One region of the Clostridium tanneri genome, then DNA from elsewhere that is predicted to be linked to it. Evidence: a T-box and tRNA genes for the amino acid it is inferred to sense, from the RefSeq annotation. Region 1 holds a T-box; the other holds one or more tRNA genes.
What was found. A T-box is a leader RNA that pairs with one kind of tRNA and senses whether it is charged. The one in region 1 lies ahead of thrS (threonine--tRNA ligase), so its partner is inferred to be a tRNA-Thr.
Positions count from the first base shown of each region.

Region 1 (7,891 bases):
TTGATGAAAAGGATAGAAAGGTCATTAACGCATTTTTTTGTTTAATCATATAGTCCTCCTTTTGTAATTTCGGGTTCCTTAAAGTTTTGTTATTTACAAAGGATATTATTAAAAAGACGATATAATATCCTTGTAAATAATTATCGAATTTTGTCTAATTAACTTTAAGGTTAATTCTCTATTACAAAAAGACTTCCTCTATCTATTAGCTTGTCCTTTCTTAAATAAACTGGTTTTACATTATGCTTTTTTAAAAAACTTAAAACTTCATTTCCATAAGCATAGTAATTTAAATCTCCGTAAAAAGCTAAAGTATTTTCATTAAGAAGACCACAACAACCTCCAATAAATCCATAATTCAAATTAGGCAGCTCAATATCTCCGGGAGGGAGAAGAAGTACGTCTATATTTTCAGTTATTAATGCTTTTGCTATAGACTTATCACTAGTCATAACTGCCCTCTCTGTTACAATAGCTGTTGAACATTTGCTATATCCTTGTTTTACATTTATCAGCTTTTTACTAGTCATCAGTTTCAAAAGTTCAGGATCAGTGTATTTTATATTATGCATAAATAAATTTGATAAGGATACACTATTTAAAATAATGTCGTAAGGATAAATATCTTTCAACTCATTTCCCGATAACAATACAGAAAATCCTAAATTTTTTAGCAGAGCTATAAAGTTTTTATCTACATCCTTATGAACCATTATTTTGTTTTTACTAATAATATGTAAAAGCATATCAGGATGCCCGCAAACTGCCTCATAAAGGGCTTGTGAAGGAGGGCATATTATAATTTTATAACCTAAACTTGTAATATTATATTTTTCTTCTTCTGTTATTCTAAAATCTACAATCGCATATTTCATTATAGTATCCTTCCTTATGTTTCACGCTAATTTACTTAAAAATTTAATGTTAATTAGTGAGGAGTTCTATTGGCTAGAAAAACCCTTTTTTCTATTCTATATTTTTGTCATATAAGTTTCAAGTACAGAGGTTACATGTCGGGATTTGACAAAAAGATTTTGTATATAGATTTAGTTTAGACACATACTATTTTTAGAAGGGAGTGTGAGGGATGCTATTACTTACAGTAGTATATGATAGAGAAAAAGAAGATATAATACATGGAATAAATGATATAAAAGAGTATTTTAAAAGTAAAAATATAGTTATTGGTATTTCGGAAAGCATAGAGTCAAATACTCACTTCGTAAAAATATTTTGTGAAGAAGAAATCAGCGCAAAACTTCGTAACATGTTTAATATACATGTAGCAAATATTTTATATAATGTTGTAATAGATGAATTCTATAGAAAAGATATGATGAGTTTTTTATCGGATACATACTTTTTTCTTAAGTATGATGAATTAAAAGAGATAAAAGACAGTAGTGTGGAAATATTAAAAGGCGAAGGCGGCATAGTTGATGAGAGTTCAATCTATTGCATGAATAAAAGAAATAACATAATAGATAAGATAGTTGAGTGTATAGGTGAGAATAAAGAGATTAATATAAAGGGATTTATTACCTTTAGAATGAAAGACCTAAAAGATGATTTGGAAGCTATAATAGATAAAGTAGTAGAAAAGTATATGGTTGAAAAGGAATATAATGAATTTATTAAACTCTTAAAATACTTCGTAGAAATTCAGGAAAGTAAAATTGATTTAGTGAACATAGAAATTGATAGTCAAGGAAAGTATGTGGTAAAAGATAAGAACTCAAATGATATAACTGAAATGTTATTTAGTGACCTTAATGACTTAAGATACAGAGAAAATACCAATGCGGAGGATATGATAATAAGCATTCTTATTACTAACTCTCCAGAAAAAATAGTAATTCACTGTGTTGAAAACTGTAGGAATAATGAGCTAATAGACACAGTTAAAAAGGTATTTACCGATAGAGTAGAGTTTTGTGACAATTGTAAAAGTTGCAAACAAATAAGGCAAAGTATTCATAGAGTGTAATATTTTAATTTAAAAATATTCATTATTTTTAGTTAATGTGTTGACAGTTAGAAAATTTAATACTATAATTTAAGAAAATAATTCAAGAAAGCAATTAAGCAGAATAATTAAAGACTATGATAAGGAAAAGTAAATAGAATACTGCTCTAAGAGAGAAGGATCCATTGGGTGAGAGGTCCTTTGAGTAAGATTTATTGAAAACCACCTTTAAGTTGTATACTGAATTTTAGTAAGTATTTCCGTAAGCCTGCGTTAAAGGTTCAGAGATAATAGTTATACTTATTATCTGCTAACTTAAATTATATTTCTAAACATTTGTATTTAGAATATAGTTTTATTAGTCAAAGATATATTTACTATTAAATTTGGGTGGAACCGCGATATACACTCGTCCCATGTACTGGGATGAGTGTTTTTTATTTGCAAGTAATTAAATTACAATAAGTAACAGAAAAGGGAGGAAAAAACCATGGTAAAGATTACTTTAAAAGATGGAAGCATAGTTGAAGTAGAAAAAGGATCAAAAGTAGCAGAAGTAGCTGCTAAACTAAGTACCTCATTAGCTAAAAAAGCTTTAGGAGCTAAAATAAACGGAGAAGCAGCAGAGCTAATGACAGAAATAAATGATGATTGTAAGTTAGAGATTCTAACTTTTGAGGATGAGGACGGTAAGAAGACTTTAAGACATACTGCATCTCATATACTTGCTCAAGCAATTAAAAGATTATATCCAGAAGTTAAGTTAGCTATAGGACCAGCGATTGATAACGGATTCTATTATGACTTCGATGCTGATTTTTCATTTACTCCAGAAATGCTTGAAAAAGTAGAAGCTGAAATGAACAAGATAGTTAAAGAAGATCACAAGCTTGAAAAATTCGAACTTTCAAGAGAAGAAGCTATAAAGCTTATGGAAGAAAAGGGAGAAAGTTATAAGGTTGAATTAATAAAGGACTTAGAAGAAGGAGCAGTAATATCCTTCTATAAAGAGGGAGAATTCGTAGACCTATGTGCAGGACCTCACGTACCATCTACAGGAAAAGTAAAGGCTGTTAAACTTCTTTCAATAGCTGGTGCTTACTGGAGAGGCGATGAGAAAAATAAAATGCTTCAAAGAATTTACGGAACAGCCTTTGAAAAGAAAGCTGAACTTGATGAGCACTTAAAGATGCTTGAAGAAGCAAAAAAGAGAGATCACAGAAAGATTGGTAAAGAATTAGATCTATTTAGTATTCATGAAGAAGGACCTGGATTCCCATTCTTCCATCCAAAGGGAATGGTAGTAAGAAATACACTACAAAACTTCTGGAGAGAAATGCACAGAAAAGCTGCTTATGATGAAATAATGACTCCTATAATCCTAAATGAAGCATTATGGCATCAATCTGGACACTGGGATCACTATAAAGACAATATGTACTTCACAAAGATAGATGAAGGAGATTATGCTATAAAGCCAATGAACTGCCCAGGTTCAATACTTGTTTACAAAAACGATATACACTCTTACAGAGATCTTCCTTTAAGATATGCTGAAATGGGAGTTGTTCACAGACATGAAAAATCTGGAGCATTACATGGACTAATGAGAGTTAGATGCTTTACTCAAGATGATGCTCATATATTTATCACTAAGGAACAAATAAGAGAAGAAGTACTTGGTGTTATAAGTCTTATAGATAACTTCTATAAAGTATTTGGATTTGAGTACTTTGTTGAGCTTTCAACAAGACCAGAAGATTCAATGGGAACTGATGAAGAGTGGGAAGCAGCAACTAACGGCTTAAGAGACGCTTTAGAGGATATAGGACTTAAGTATAAAGTTAATGAAGGTGATGGAGCATTCTACGGACCTAAAATAGACTTCCACTTAAGAGACTGCATAGGTAGAACATGGCAGTGTGGAACTGTACAGCTTGATTTCCAAATGCCAGAAAGATTTGACTTAAATTATGTGGGAGCAGATGGAGAAAGACATAGACCAGTTATGATTCACAGAGTTGTATTTGGATCTATTGAAAGATTTATAGGAATATTAACTGAGCATTATGCAGGGGCATTCCCAGCTTGGCTTGCACCAGTTCAAGTTAAGGTTATGAATATAACTGATGGTCAAGTTGAATATGTAAAGAAAATTGCAGATGAGTTAAAGAAAAATGATATAAGAGTTGAACTAGACTTAAGAAATGAAAAAATCGGATATAAGATTAGAGAAGCTCAACTTCAGAAGGTACCATACATGCTTGTTATTGGAGACAAAGAAATGAACGAAGGAAACGTAGCAATAAGAAGCAGAAAACAAGGTGATATTGGTACAATGAGCTTAGAAGGATTTATTTCAAAAATAAAAGAAGAAATAGATAAAAAAATAAGCATAGTTGACTAATAAAATATTGACAATTTAATATTATAGGTTTATAATACTATTTGTTAAGAAGAAACAGCCGTTTCTCACCTTGCAGCACAGCTAGTAGGGTTATTGGAAGCATTTATTTACTAGTGTATTCTAAGGACGGCTTTGCCGTCCTTTTTTATGTTTAAATAAATTAATGTCTATAAATTCACTGGAGGTGAAAGTTATTAGTAAAGATCTTCTTTTAAATGAGGAAATAAGAGAAAAAGAAATTAGGGTTATTGGGGATGATGGCTCTCAGTTAGGTATCCTAGCATCTAGAGACGCACTTAGAATGGCAGAAGAAAAAGAGTTAGATTTAGTTATGATATCACCAAATGCTAACCCACCAGTTTGCAAAATAATGGATTATGGTAAATTCATTTATGAGCAAGCTAAAAAAGATAAAGAGGCTAAGAAGAAACAAAAAGTTATTAGTGTAAAAGAAATTAGACTTAGTCCAACTATCGAAGAACATGATATTTCAATAAAAGCTAACAATGCAAGAAAATTTTTGATTGCAGGAGATAAAGTTAAAGTAACTGTTAGGTTTAGAGGTAGAGAAGCTGATTATTCACATATAGGTAAAAAAATACTAGCTGATTTTTATACTAAAGTTGAAGATGTCTGCATTCTAGAAAAAGAAGCAAAATTAGAAGGTAGAAACATGATAATGATTTTATCATCAAAGAAAGCATAATTGAGAGGAGGAATTTATTATGCCAAAAATGAAAACTAAAAAAAGTGTTGCAAAAAGATTCAAAGTTACAGGAACAGGTAAGCTTAAAAGAGCAAAAGCTTTCAAGAGCCATATATTAACTAAGAAGAGCACAAAAACTAAGAGAAATCTTAGAAAGACTGGATATGTTTCAGAAACTCAAGAAAAAACAATGAAAACATTAATGCCTTACGCTAAGTAGTAGGCTCTAGAAGGAGGATTTTTAAATGGCAAGAGTAAAAAGAGCCGTAAACGCTCGTAAATATCATAAAAAAATATTAAAACTTGCAAAAGGATACTATGGTGGAAAAAGCAAGTTATTTAAAACAGCTAATGAAACTGTTATAAGAGCATTAAGAAATGCTTATGTTGGAAGAAGATTAAAGAAGAGAGACTTCAGAAAACTTTGGATAGCTAGAATAAACGCAGCTACAAGAATGAATGGTCTTTCATATTCTAAATTCATGAATGGTATAAAAACTGCAGGTATCGATATAAACAGAAAGATGCTTTCAGAAATAGCTATAAATGACCCTAAAGCATTCACTGAATTAGTTGAAATAGCTAAAAAGCAATTAAACGCTTAATATACATAAAAGATGCAGCGATGACGCTGCATTTTTTATATTTATGGACATATAAATTATGTAAACTCATCAAATATAGAAGTTTTTCAAATAACCAGCAATTATACTAGCTTTTACTTATAATATTATTAAACTTTTAATATGTAGACAAGTATTACCTATAGGATATACTTGTCATAAATAATTATTTTAGAACTACAGATAATATTTAATAAATAAAAATTATCATTAAATAAGGAAGGTATCTTAAGATGAAGGTAGCAATCAATCGGTGGTGCAAGGTCAACGAAATTCAAATATTAGTGTTAGGTTTTGCCGCAGTAATTTTTATCGGAGCAATTTTGTTATCCCTGCCAGTGTCCTCAAGAAGTGGACAGTACACTAATTTTATTGATTGTCTTTTTGTATCTACGTCAGCAACCTGTGTAACAGGATTAGTAACAGTAGATACAGGAACCCATTGGAGTAATTTTGGCCAGTTTGTAATCTTATGTTTAATTCAAGTTGGTGGACTAGGTTTCATGTCAATAGCTACGTTGTTTGCATTACTTATGGGAAAAAGAATTACTTTAAAGGAGAGGCTTGTTATTCAGCAGTCTCTTAATTCTTTTTCAATACAGGGCCTTGTAAAGATGTCAAAATATCTATTGAAATTTACTATATTAGTAGAAATTATTGGGGCTACTTTACTAGCAACGCAATTCATACCGGAATTTGGAGTAGCTAAAGGTATATATTATGGAATTTTTCACTCTATATCTGCTTATTGTAATGCAGGAATAGATTTAATAGGAGAATTTAGAAGTGTAACTCCATATGCAGATAATCCATTAATATTAATGACTATAGCATCATTAATTACAATAGGAGGTCTTGGATTCTTTGTTTGGCAGGAAATATATAGCTTTAGAACTACTAAAAAGTTATCTTTACATTCAAAAATAGTAATAATATCTACAGTAATTTTAATTGTAGGTGGGGCAATTTTAATGTTTATATTCGAAATGAATAATGTTAAAACAATAGCTAATATGCCTTTAAGAGATAAGATAGTAAACTCCATATTTGCCTCAGTGGTTCCAAGAACTGCTGGATTCAACTCAGTTCCTACGGCAGATATGACAGAGGGCGGAAAGTTCTTAACAATAGTACTTATGTTCATTGGTGGATCTCCAGGATCTACAGCAGGAGGAATAAAAACCACTACAGCAGCTTTACTTGCTATTACAGTAGTTTCTATTATAAGAGGAAGAGAAGACGCTGAAATATATGAAAGAAGAATAGGAAAAGAAATTGTGTATAGAGCGTTAGTTGTAGCAACTTTAGGAATGTGTATTGTCTTAGTAGCTACCATCATATTGTGTATAACAGAAAAGACTACCTTAGACTATATCGTGTACGAAGTTGTATCTGCTTTTGGAACTGTAGGTTTGACCCTTGGGTTAACACCGGAGCTTAGTACACCGGGAAAGCTTTTAATTGCTTTTATTATGTATTGTGGAAGGTTAGGTCCTTTAACAGTGGCATTGTCTCTTGCACAAAAGAGCATGCCTGGTTCTATAAAATATCCTGAAGATAAAATTATAATTGGATAGAGGTGGGTTTTATGAATAAAAAACAATTTCTTGTAATAGGTTTGGGGAGATTTGGAACATCTGTAGCTAGAACCCTATATCAGCTAGGTCATGATGTATTAGCAGTGGATACTAATGAGGAAAGAGTTCAAAATGTAGCAGAGGATGTAACACATGCTATTCATACGGATGCTACAGACGAAGAAAATTTAAAGTCATTAGGTATAAATAATTTTGATGTGGCAATAGTTGGAATAGGGGTAGATATACAAGACAGTGTTATGATAACTCTTTTGTTAAAGGAAGTTGGCATTAAGTATGTTATTGCAAAGGCAAATACAGAACTTCATGCAAAAATTTTATATAAAATTGGAGCAGATAAAGTAGTTTTCCCAGAAAGAGATACCGGTGTAAGAGTTGCTCACGACCTTGTAGGTGATAATGTACTAGATTATATTGAACTTTCATCAGAGTATAGTATTGCAGAAATTATGTCTGAGGAGAGTTGGTATGGTAGAACCCTAGGAGAATTAGATATGAGGTCAAGATACGGAATAAATGTAGTGGCTGTAAAGAGAGCAGATGACATAGATATATCTCCTACTTCAGATTATACCATCCAAAAAGGTGATG
Region 1 covers NZ_JARUJP010000008.1:120,317-128,207, forward strand. The annotation lists gene P8V03_RS08960 (methyl-accepting chemotaxis protein) at 1-49, opposite strand, end outside; gene P8V03_RS08965 (DUF6873 family GME fold protein) at 171-875, opposite strand; gene ytxC (putative sporulation protein YtxC) at 1,088-1,987, shown strand; T-box leader at 2,095-2,386, shown strand; gene thrS (threonine--tRNA ligase) at 2,457-4,373, shown strand; ribosomal protein L20 leader region at 4,414-4,526, shown strand; gene infC (translation initiation factor IF-3) at 4,537-5,079, shown strand; gene rpmI (50S ribosomal protein L35) at 5,099-5,299, shown strand; gene rplT (50S ribosomal protein L20) at 5,325-5,684, shown strand; gene P8V03_RS08995 (TrkH family potassium uptake protein) at 5,936-7,279, shown strand; gene P8V03_RS09000 (potassium channel family protein) at 7,291-7,891, shown strand, end outside.

Region 2 (7,891 bases), on a different contig from region 1:
TTTAGAAATTGAGGCTGCAGTTTTTGAAGCAAAGGAAAAGGGAAGAGGCATAGTAAGATTTAACGATACTGCCGGAAGTATGGCAAAGGATTCAGTATTTAATGCTGCTTCTGTCATAAGAAAAATAACTAATAAAGATATAAGTGATTACGATATACATGTAAATATAGTTGGTGGGGGAAGAATTGATGGTCCTTCTGCTGGAGCAGCTATTACAGTATGTATTATAAGTGCTCTTTTAGATAAACCATTAAGACAAGATGTAGCTGTAACTGGTGAAATATCATTAAGAGGTAAAGTAAAGCCAGTTGGAGGTATATTCGAGAAGGTATATGGAGCAAGACGAAAGGGTATTAATTTAGTAATTATACCTGATGATAATTCAAAGGAAATCCCACAAGGGCTTGATGATATTGATGTTAAAGTAGTTAAGGACATAGAGGAGCTAATGGCATTGGTGTTTTAGAGTCATTACTAAGGAGAGAGAGAACGGATGGATACACCTCTTAGAAGTATGCCGCAGAGTATAGAGGCAGAACAAAGTGTAATAGGGTCAATGCTTGTAGACAAAACTTCCATAGCAGAAGCTATGGAAGTTTTACAAACTGAAGACTTTTATAAAGATGCACATAAAGTTATTTTTAGTGCAATATTAGATTTATATCAGAAAGACACAGCTGTAGATATAATAACCCTTACGGAAAATCTCAAATCTAAGGGTCAGTTGGAGTCGGCTGGGGGATTAACATATATAAGTGAACTAAGTGGATCAGTAGTTTCTACGGCAAATATTCATTCATATATAAATATAGTAAAAGATAAGGCCGTACTTAGAAAACTTATAAGGTCATCTACTAAAATAATAGAGGAAAGTTATAGTAGTCAAGATGATGTCTTAGGCGTTGTTGATTTAGCTGAGAAGGAAATATTTAATATTTCCAACAATAGAAGTACATCAGATTTTGAACCTATGAATGCTGTTCTTGAAAGAGGCTTTTTAGAAATAGAAAGATTATTTAACAATAAAGGACAAACGACAGGAGTTCCTTCTGGGTTCAGAGAACTTGATGCAAAAACTTCTGGTTTTCAAAAAGGAGATATGGTGCTAATTGCAGCAAGACCTTCAATGGGAAAAACAACTTTTGCTTTAAATATTGCAGAATATGCTGCTTTAAGAGAGGGAAAAAGCGTAGCAATTTTTTCCCTAGAAATGTCTAAGGAGCAGCTTGCATATAAATTATTATGCTCACAGGCCCATGTAGATATGCTAAAGCTTAGAACAGGTAACCTTGATGATAAAGACTGGGAGAATATAGCCAAAGCATCAGGGCCACTAGCTGCTGCTAAGATATTTATAGATGACACAGCAGGTATAACTGTAATGGAAATGAGATCTAAGTGTAGAAGATTAAAAATGGAGCATGGAATAGATTTAATACTTATTGACTATCTTCAGCTTATGTCAGGTGGTAAAGGCTCTGAAAGTAGACAACAAGAGGTATCAGAGATATCAAGATCTATTAAAGCTATAGCTAAGGAAATGCAGTGCCCTGTTGTTGCTTTATCTCAGTTATCTCGTGCTCCTGAGCAAAGAACTGATCATAGGCCAATGCTGTCAGACCTCAGAGAATCTGGGTCTATAGAGCAGGACGCAGACTTAGTTATGTTTTTGTATAGAGATGAATATTATAATAAGGAAACAGAAGAAAAGAATGTAGGAGAATGTATAATTGCAAAGCAAAGAAACGGTCCTACTGGTACAGTAAAACTAGCTTGGCTTGGCCAATTTAGTAAGTTTGGTAATCTTGATGTTATACACCAAGAATAATATAAATAAAAAACTTATATAATATTAGTATGAGTTTCTATAGTATGCTCCTATAGCTCAGTTGGTAGAGTAGCTGATTCGTAACCAGCGGGCCACAGGTTCAAGTCCTGCTAGGAGCATTACAAAAAATACCAAGGTTCTTATAACCTTGGTATTTTTATTTATAGTGATATAGAAATTTGTATGATTTTGTAATACACATAATGGAAAATTGATTATTATTTCTCATATATACAAAAATGTGTTGAATTTTTTTTCTCATATATTATAATTAAAAACAATAGGGTTAAAATATTTAATAATTTATTATTTATTTAAGATTCAGATAAATATTCTATCAGTAGTTAGGGGGAATAGGTTTGTTAAGCGAATCTAATGAAAATAATGGGGAATTGAATTTAAGTAACTATAATTTTAATTATGAGGATATATTTGAACTTTTACCATACCCTATTGTAATGTTAGATAGGGTAAATAATATTTGTAAGTTAAATGGTAGGGCAAAGGATACATTTGATATTTTAAGTTTAGAGGAAAATCTAGAAGATATTATGGTTAAGTTTTCTAGGCAGGAAAATAAAGAAAATTTAAATTCAGAAAATGTTTTTGAGAAGAATATAACAACAAAAATAGGTATAAGACATTTTGAAATTAGGATTACCCCAATACTTGACACAAACAACTTACTACAGGGGAATATAATTATGCTGAATGATCTTACTGAAAGAAAGCTGTTAGAAGATAGACTGAGAAAAGAAAAGAATGATGCAGAAAGTAATAATTTGAATAGAAGTAAGTTTCTTATTAATGTTAGCCATGAAATAAGAACAGCTATTAGTGGAATAATCGGAATGACTGATTTAACACTAATGACAGCTTTAAATTCAGAACAGAAAGAAAATCTTAATTTAGTAAAGATGAGTAGTTCTAGATTACTCAACATTGTAAACAGCATAATGGAATTTTCGAAAATACAACTAGAAAAAGTAAAAATAGAGAATATTGAGTTTAATTTTAAAGACCTAATTACTGAGATTGTGAAAGTTAAAAGCCAAAAAGCCTTGGAGCATAAATTAGATTTTAAGTTTAGCCTAGATGATACTATTCCAGAAACGCTTACTGGCGATCCTGGTAAGATAAAACAAGTATTGGACAATCTTATCGACAATGCTATAGAATTTACAAAAGAGGGAATGGTATCCTTAGCTATTGAAAAGGAAGATTCTATTGGTGACAAAGTAAACTTGAAGATATCTGTAAAAGATACTGGAATAGGCATAGATAAAAAAGATATACCTAAAATATTTAAGAATATTGGTCAAATACACCAAAAGAATTATATTAAGAAAAATAAAGGAACAGGATTAGGGCTTTCTATTTGCAAAGGTCTTGTAGAATTGATGGGCGGAAAAATAGAGGTAAAAAGTAAGAAGGATGTAGGAACAACATTTACATTCAGCATAGCTTTAGTTAAGGGGAAGAGATTTAATTCAATAAATATTGTAGATAGAAATAGTGGAACTGGAAAGAAGAAAAGAAAATTAAGTATTTTAGTAGTTGAAGATGACAAGGCAAGCCAAATGGTTATGTATAATCTATTAAAAAAATACGGACATACATGTGATGTAGCAAACAATGGTCAAGAAGCCGTAGAAATGGCACAAAATAAGAAATATGATTTAGTGCTAATGGACATACAAATGCCAATAATGGATGGAATACAAGCCACAAAATTAATAAGAAAATCTGAAGAAAATAAGGATAAACATATTCCAATTATAGCGTTAACAGCTTATGCGCTAAAAGGAGATAGGGAAAAGCTTATTGATGCTGGAATGGATGATTATATATCTAAACCTTTTAATGTAGAGGAATTACTTAAGACTGTATACAATATGGTAAAAGATGATGGTAATAATAACATTTTAATTAGCAATACCAAAATTAATAATATAGATGGAAGCCCTTTATTATTATATCTTTTATAATAGTATGCTGCTTATAATATTAAAAAACAGCTAATAAGGAGAGATTGTACTATGATTGGAATTATTGATAGATTTGAAGGATACTTTGCTATTATAGAATTAGAAGATAGAAGTACAATTAGTATAGAAAGAAATAAGATCCCGGAAGAAGCAAAGGAAGGTTATGTATTAAATATTGATAAAACAATAACTATAAATCTAGAAGAAACAAAAAAAAGAACTAAATATATAAGTAATTTGACTGATGATATGTGGAAATAAATTATACCAGCTGGACTATGGAATCCAGCTGGATTTTATTTTAATTATAAGAAATTAGAAGCTTTAATATTTATATTATGGTCAAAAAACTAAACAAAGCATAGGAATTGCGAACTTTAAAATTGATTACTCATTAAATATTCGTATTTTTATTGACTATAATAGTTACTTTTGATACCATTAGAGAGTAAAGAATTCATTAAGAAATTTAAAATTTAATTTTATAGTAATAATTTAGCTGCTCGAATAGTATAATAAAATGTTCGCCTTTTATAACATTTGCATAGGAGGGTATTTATGAAATACGATATAATTATTGTTGGTGCAGGGGCTAGTGGAATTTTCACTGCCTATGAATTGGTAAAGGTAAATCCTAATATGAAAATATTAATGATTGAGAAAGGTCATAGTTTAGAAAAAAGAGTATGTCCTATAGATGGAAAAAAGATAAAGGCTTGCATACACTGTTCTGTATGTAACATCATGAATGGATACGGAGGGGCTGGAAGTTTATCTGATGGTAAATATAATATAACAAATAACTTTGGTGGAGAACTTTACAAGTATGTAGGAAAAGATGAAGCCATAAATCTAATGAATTATGTTGATGAAGTTCTATGTGAGATGGGTGGAGCAGAGGCTAAGCTTTATTCTACTGCTAATTCAGAACTAAAAAGTAAGGCTTTACAACATGATTTACATCTTTTGGATGCTAAGGTAAGGCATTTAGGCACAGACAGAAATTTAGTTATATTATCTAACATATATAAGTTTCTAAAAGACAAGGTAGAAATGCTATTTGACACAGAAGTTTTGGATATTGATAAGTCAGAAGAACAATTTTCAGTTATTACAAACAAAGAGACTTTTACTTCTGATAAACTGGTGTTAGCAACTGGTCGTTCAGGTTCTAAGTGGATTTCAAAAGTCTGTGGTAAAATGGGAATAAGAACAGAAAGCAATAGAGTTGATATAGGAGTCCGTGTAGAATTACCAGCAGAAATTTTTGAGCATATAACTAAAGAGGTTTATGAGAGCAAAATTGTATATAAAACAAAAAAATATAATGATATGGTAAGAACATTCTGTATGAATCCTCATGGAGAGGTAGTAAATGAAAATACTAATGGTATAATAACTGTAAATGGACATAGTTATTCTGATCCAAAACTTCATACAGGAAATACAAACTTTGCACTTCTAGTATCTAATCATTTCACTGAGCCGTTCAGGGATAGCAATGAGTATGGAGAATCTATTGCGAGACTAAGTAATATGCTTGGTGGAGGCGTATTAGTTCAAAGGTTTGGAGACTTAGTAAATGGAAGAAGAACTAATGAACGTAGAATGGCTAAGAGTTTTACAATACCAACATTAAAAGCTACTCCAGGGGATTTAAGTCTTGTAATTCCTAAGAGACAGCTAGATGATATTATAGAAATGATATATGCCCTTAACAACATAGCCCCAGGCACAGCAAATGAAGATACACTATTATATGGAGTAGAAGTGAAGTTTTACAACTCAAAAGTAGAAGTTGATACAAACCTAGAGACAAGTGTTAAAGGATTATATGCATTAGGGGATGGGTCAGGAGTTACACATTCGCTATCACAAGCATCTGCAAGCGGAGTTTACTTAGCGAGAGTTCTTGCAAAAATCTAGAAAATACTATTAACATTAACTGATATAGGTTAAACTATATTTATATACTTACAATTAATAGTCTAATTGAAGTTTTAATCTATGTTACTGTAACAGACAGATAATAAAGAGGAGGAAATTTTTATGTCAGCATTTATTGTATTAGGAGCACAATGGGGCGATGAAGGAAAAGGAAAAATGACAGATTATCTTGCAGAAGACGCCGATGTAGTTGTTAGATTTCAAGGAGGTAACAATGCAGGGCATACTGTTGAAGTTGGAGATAAACAGTATAAGCTTCATCTAATTCCTTCAGGAATATTATATAGAGATAAGTTAAACGTAATAGGTAATGGGGTTGTTGTTGACCCTAAAGCTCTATTTGATGAAATAGATTATTTAAAAAATGCAGGAGTTGATGTTACTCCAGAAAATTTAATAATAAGTGATAGAGCACACCTTATAATGCCTTATCATAAGATTCTTGATGGAATCAAAGAAAAGGCAAGAGGAAAAAATGATATAGGTACAACAGGTAAAGGAATAGGTCCTTGTTATACAGATAAGATGGAGAGAAGTGGCATAAGAGTTTGTGACCTTATGCATAAGGATGTTTTTGAAGAGAAGCTAAGAGAAAATATTGAAGTTAAAAGCTCTATAATTACTAAAGTTTTTAACGGAGAGTCTTTAAGCTTTGAAGAGATGTATAATGAATACTTAGGTTATGCTGAAAGAATGAAACCTTTTGTAAGAGATATTTCTGTTGAAGTATATGATAAAATTAAATCAGGAAAAAACGTATTGTTTGAAGGTGCTCAAGGAACACTTTTAGATATAGACTACGGAACATATCCTTACGTAACATCATCAAATACTATTGCCGGTGGAGTTTCTAATGGAGTAGGTATAGGACCTACTATGATAACTAGTGCTGTAGGTATAGCTAAGGCTTATACAACTAGAGTAGGAAAAGGACCGTTTCCTACAGAATTATTAGAGGAAACTGGTGAATGGTTAAGAGAAAAAGGACACGAATATGGAGTAACTACAGGAAGAGCAAGAAGATGTGGTTGGCTTGATCTTGTAATACTAAAGAGTGCTGCTAGAATTTCAGGGCTTACAAGCTTCGCTGTAACTAAAATTGATACTTTAGCAGGAATGGAAAAAATAAAGGTATGTACTGGGTACAGATTTGATGGAAAAATTATAGACTATGTTCCTGCAAGTCTTGAAGACTTAGCAAAATGTGAGCCTATTTATGAGGAATTTGATGGTTGGGATGAAAGTATAGCTGATGCTAGAAGTTATGAAGAGCTTCCTGAAAACGCAAAAAAATACTTGAATAAAATTGAGAATTTCACTGATACTAAGGTATCAATAGTCTCAGTAGGACCAAGAAGAGATCAAACTATAAAAGTTAAGGATATATAGACAATAAACCATAAGTGTAAAACTTACATTACACTTATGGTTTATTTTTGTTGACTTACATTAATTGGGTAGTTTGGAATATTAATTTTATAGTGATATAATATAATTTATAAAAGTAAATGATAAGGAGTGGATTAGTTTGACAGAGATGGTTACAGAAAAGGAATATGATATTCAATACTATGAAATAGATTATAAGAGAAGACTGCTGATAACAAGCCTAATGAATTATTTAGGCGATATAGCCACAAGGCAATCCGAGGAATTAGGGGTTGGAATAGACTACCTAAGAGATCAGGGAATAGCTTGGGTGCTCTATAAGTGGAGTATCGATATAGATAGGTATCCTGTATATGGTGAAAAGATTAAAGTAAGAACTAAACCATACTCCTTTAAAAAGTTTTATGCCTATAGGATATTTGAAATCTTAGATTTGAATGGAAATATAATAGCTAGGGCAAATTCAGTATGGTTTTTGATAGATATAGAAAAGAGGAAAGCTATAAGGGTAACAGAAGACATGTATAAGGCCTATGGAATTAGTAAAGAGAAAAGTGATGTATTAGATATAAAAAAATTAAAATGTCCAGAAAAAATACACAGTGAAAAAAGCTTTAATGTAAGATATAGTGATATAGACACTAATAGGCATGTAAATAACGTAAAGTATGTAGATTGGGCTATAGAGACTGTACCACTAGATGTGGTTACTAATTATTCTATAAAGGGTATAAATATA
Region 2 covers NZ_JARUJP010000028.1:31,160-39,050, forward strand. The annotation lists gene lonC (Lon family ATP-dependent protease) at 1-466, shown strand, start outside; gene P8V03_RS16755 (replicative DNA helicase) at 494-1,828, shown strand; tRNA gene P8V03_RS16760 (tRNA-Thr) at 1,875-1,947, shown strand; gene P8V03_RS16765 (response regulator) at 2,188-3,816, shown strand; gene P8V03_RS16770 (DUF3006 domain-containing protein) at 3,868-4,077, shown strand; gene P8V03_RS16775 (NAD(P)/FAD-dependent oxidoreductase) at 4,375-5,742, shown strand; gene P8V03_RS16780 (adenylosuccinate synthase) at 5,866-7,152, shown strand; gene P8V03_RS16785 (acyl-[acyl-carrier-protein] thioesterase) at 7,292-7,891, shown strand, end outside.
Region 2: it encodes a tRNA-Thr, which carries the amino acid that the T-box ahead of thrS (threonine--tRNA ligase) is inferred to sense. The anticodon was not compared.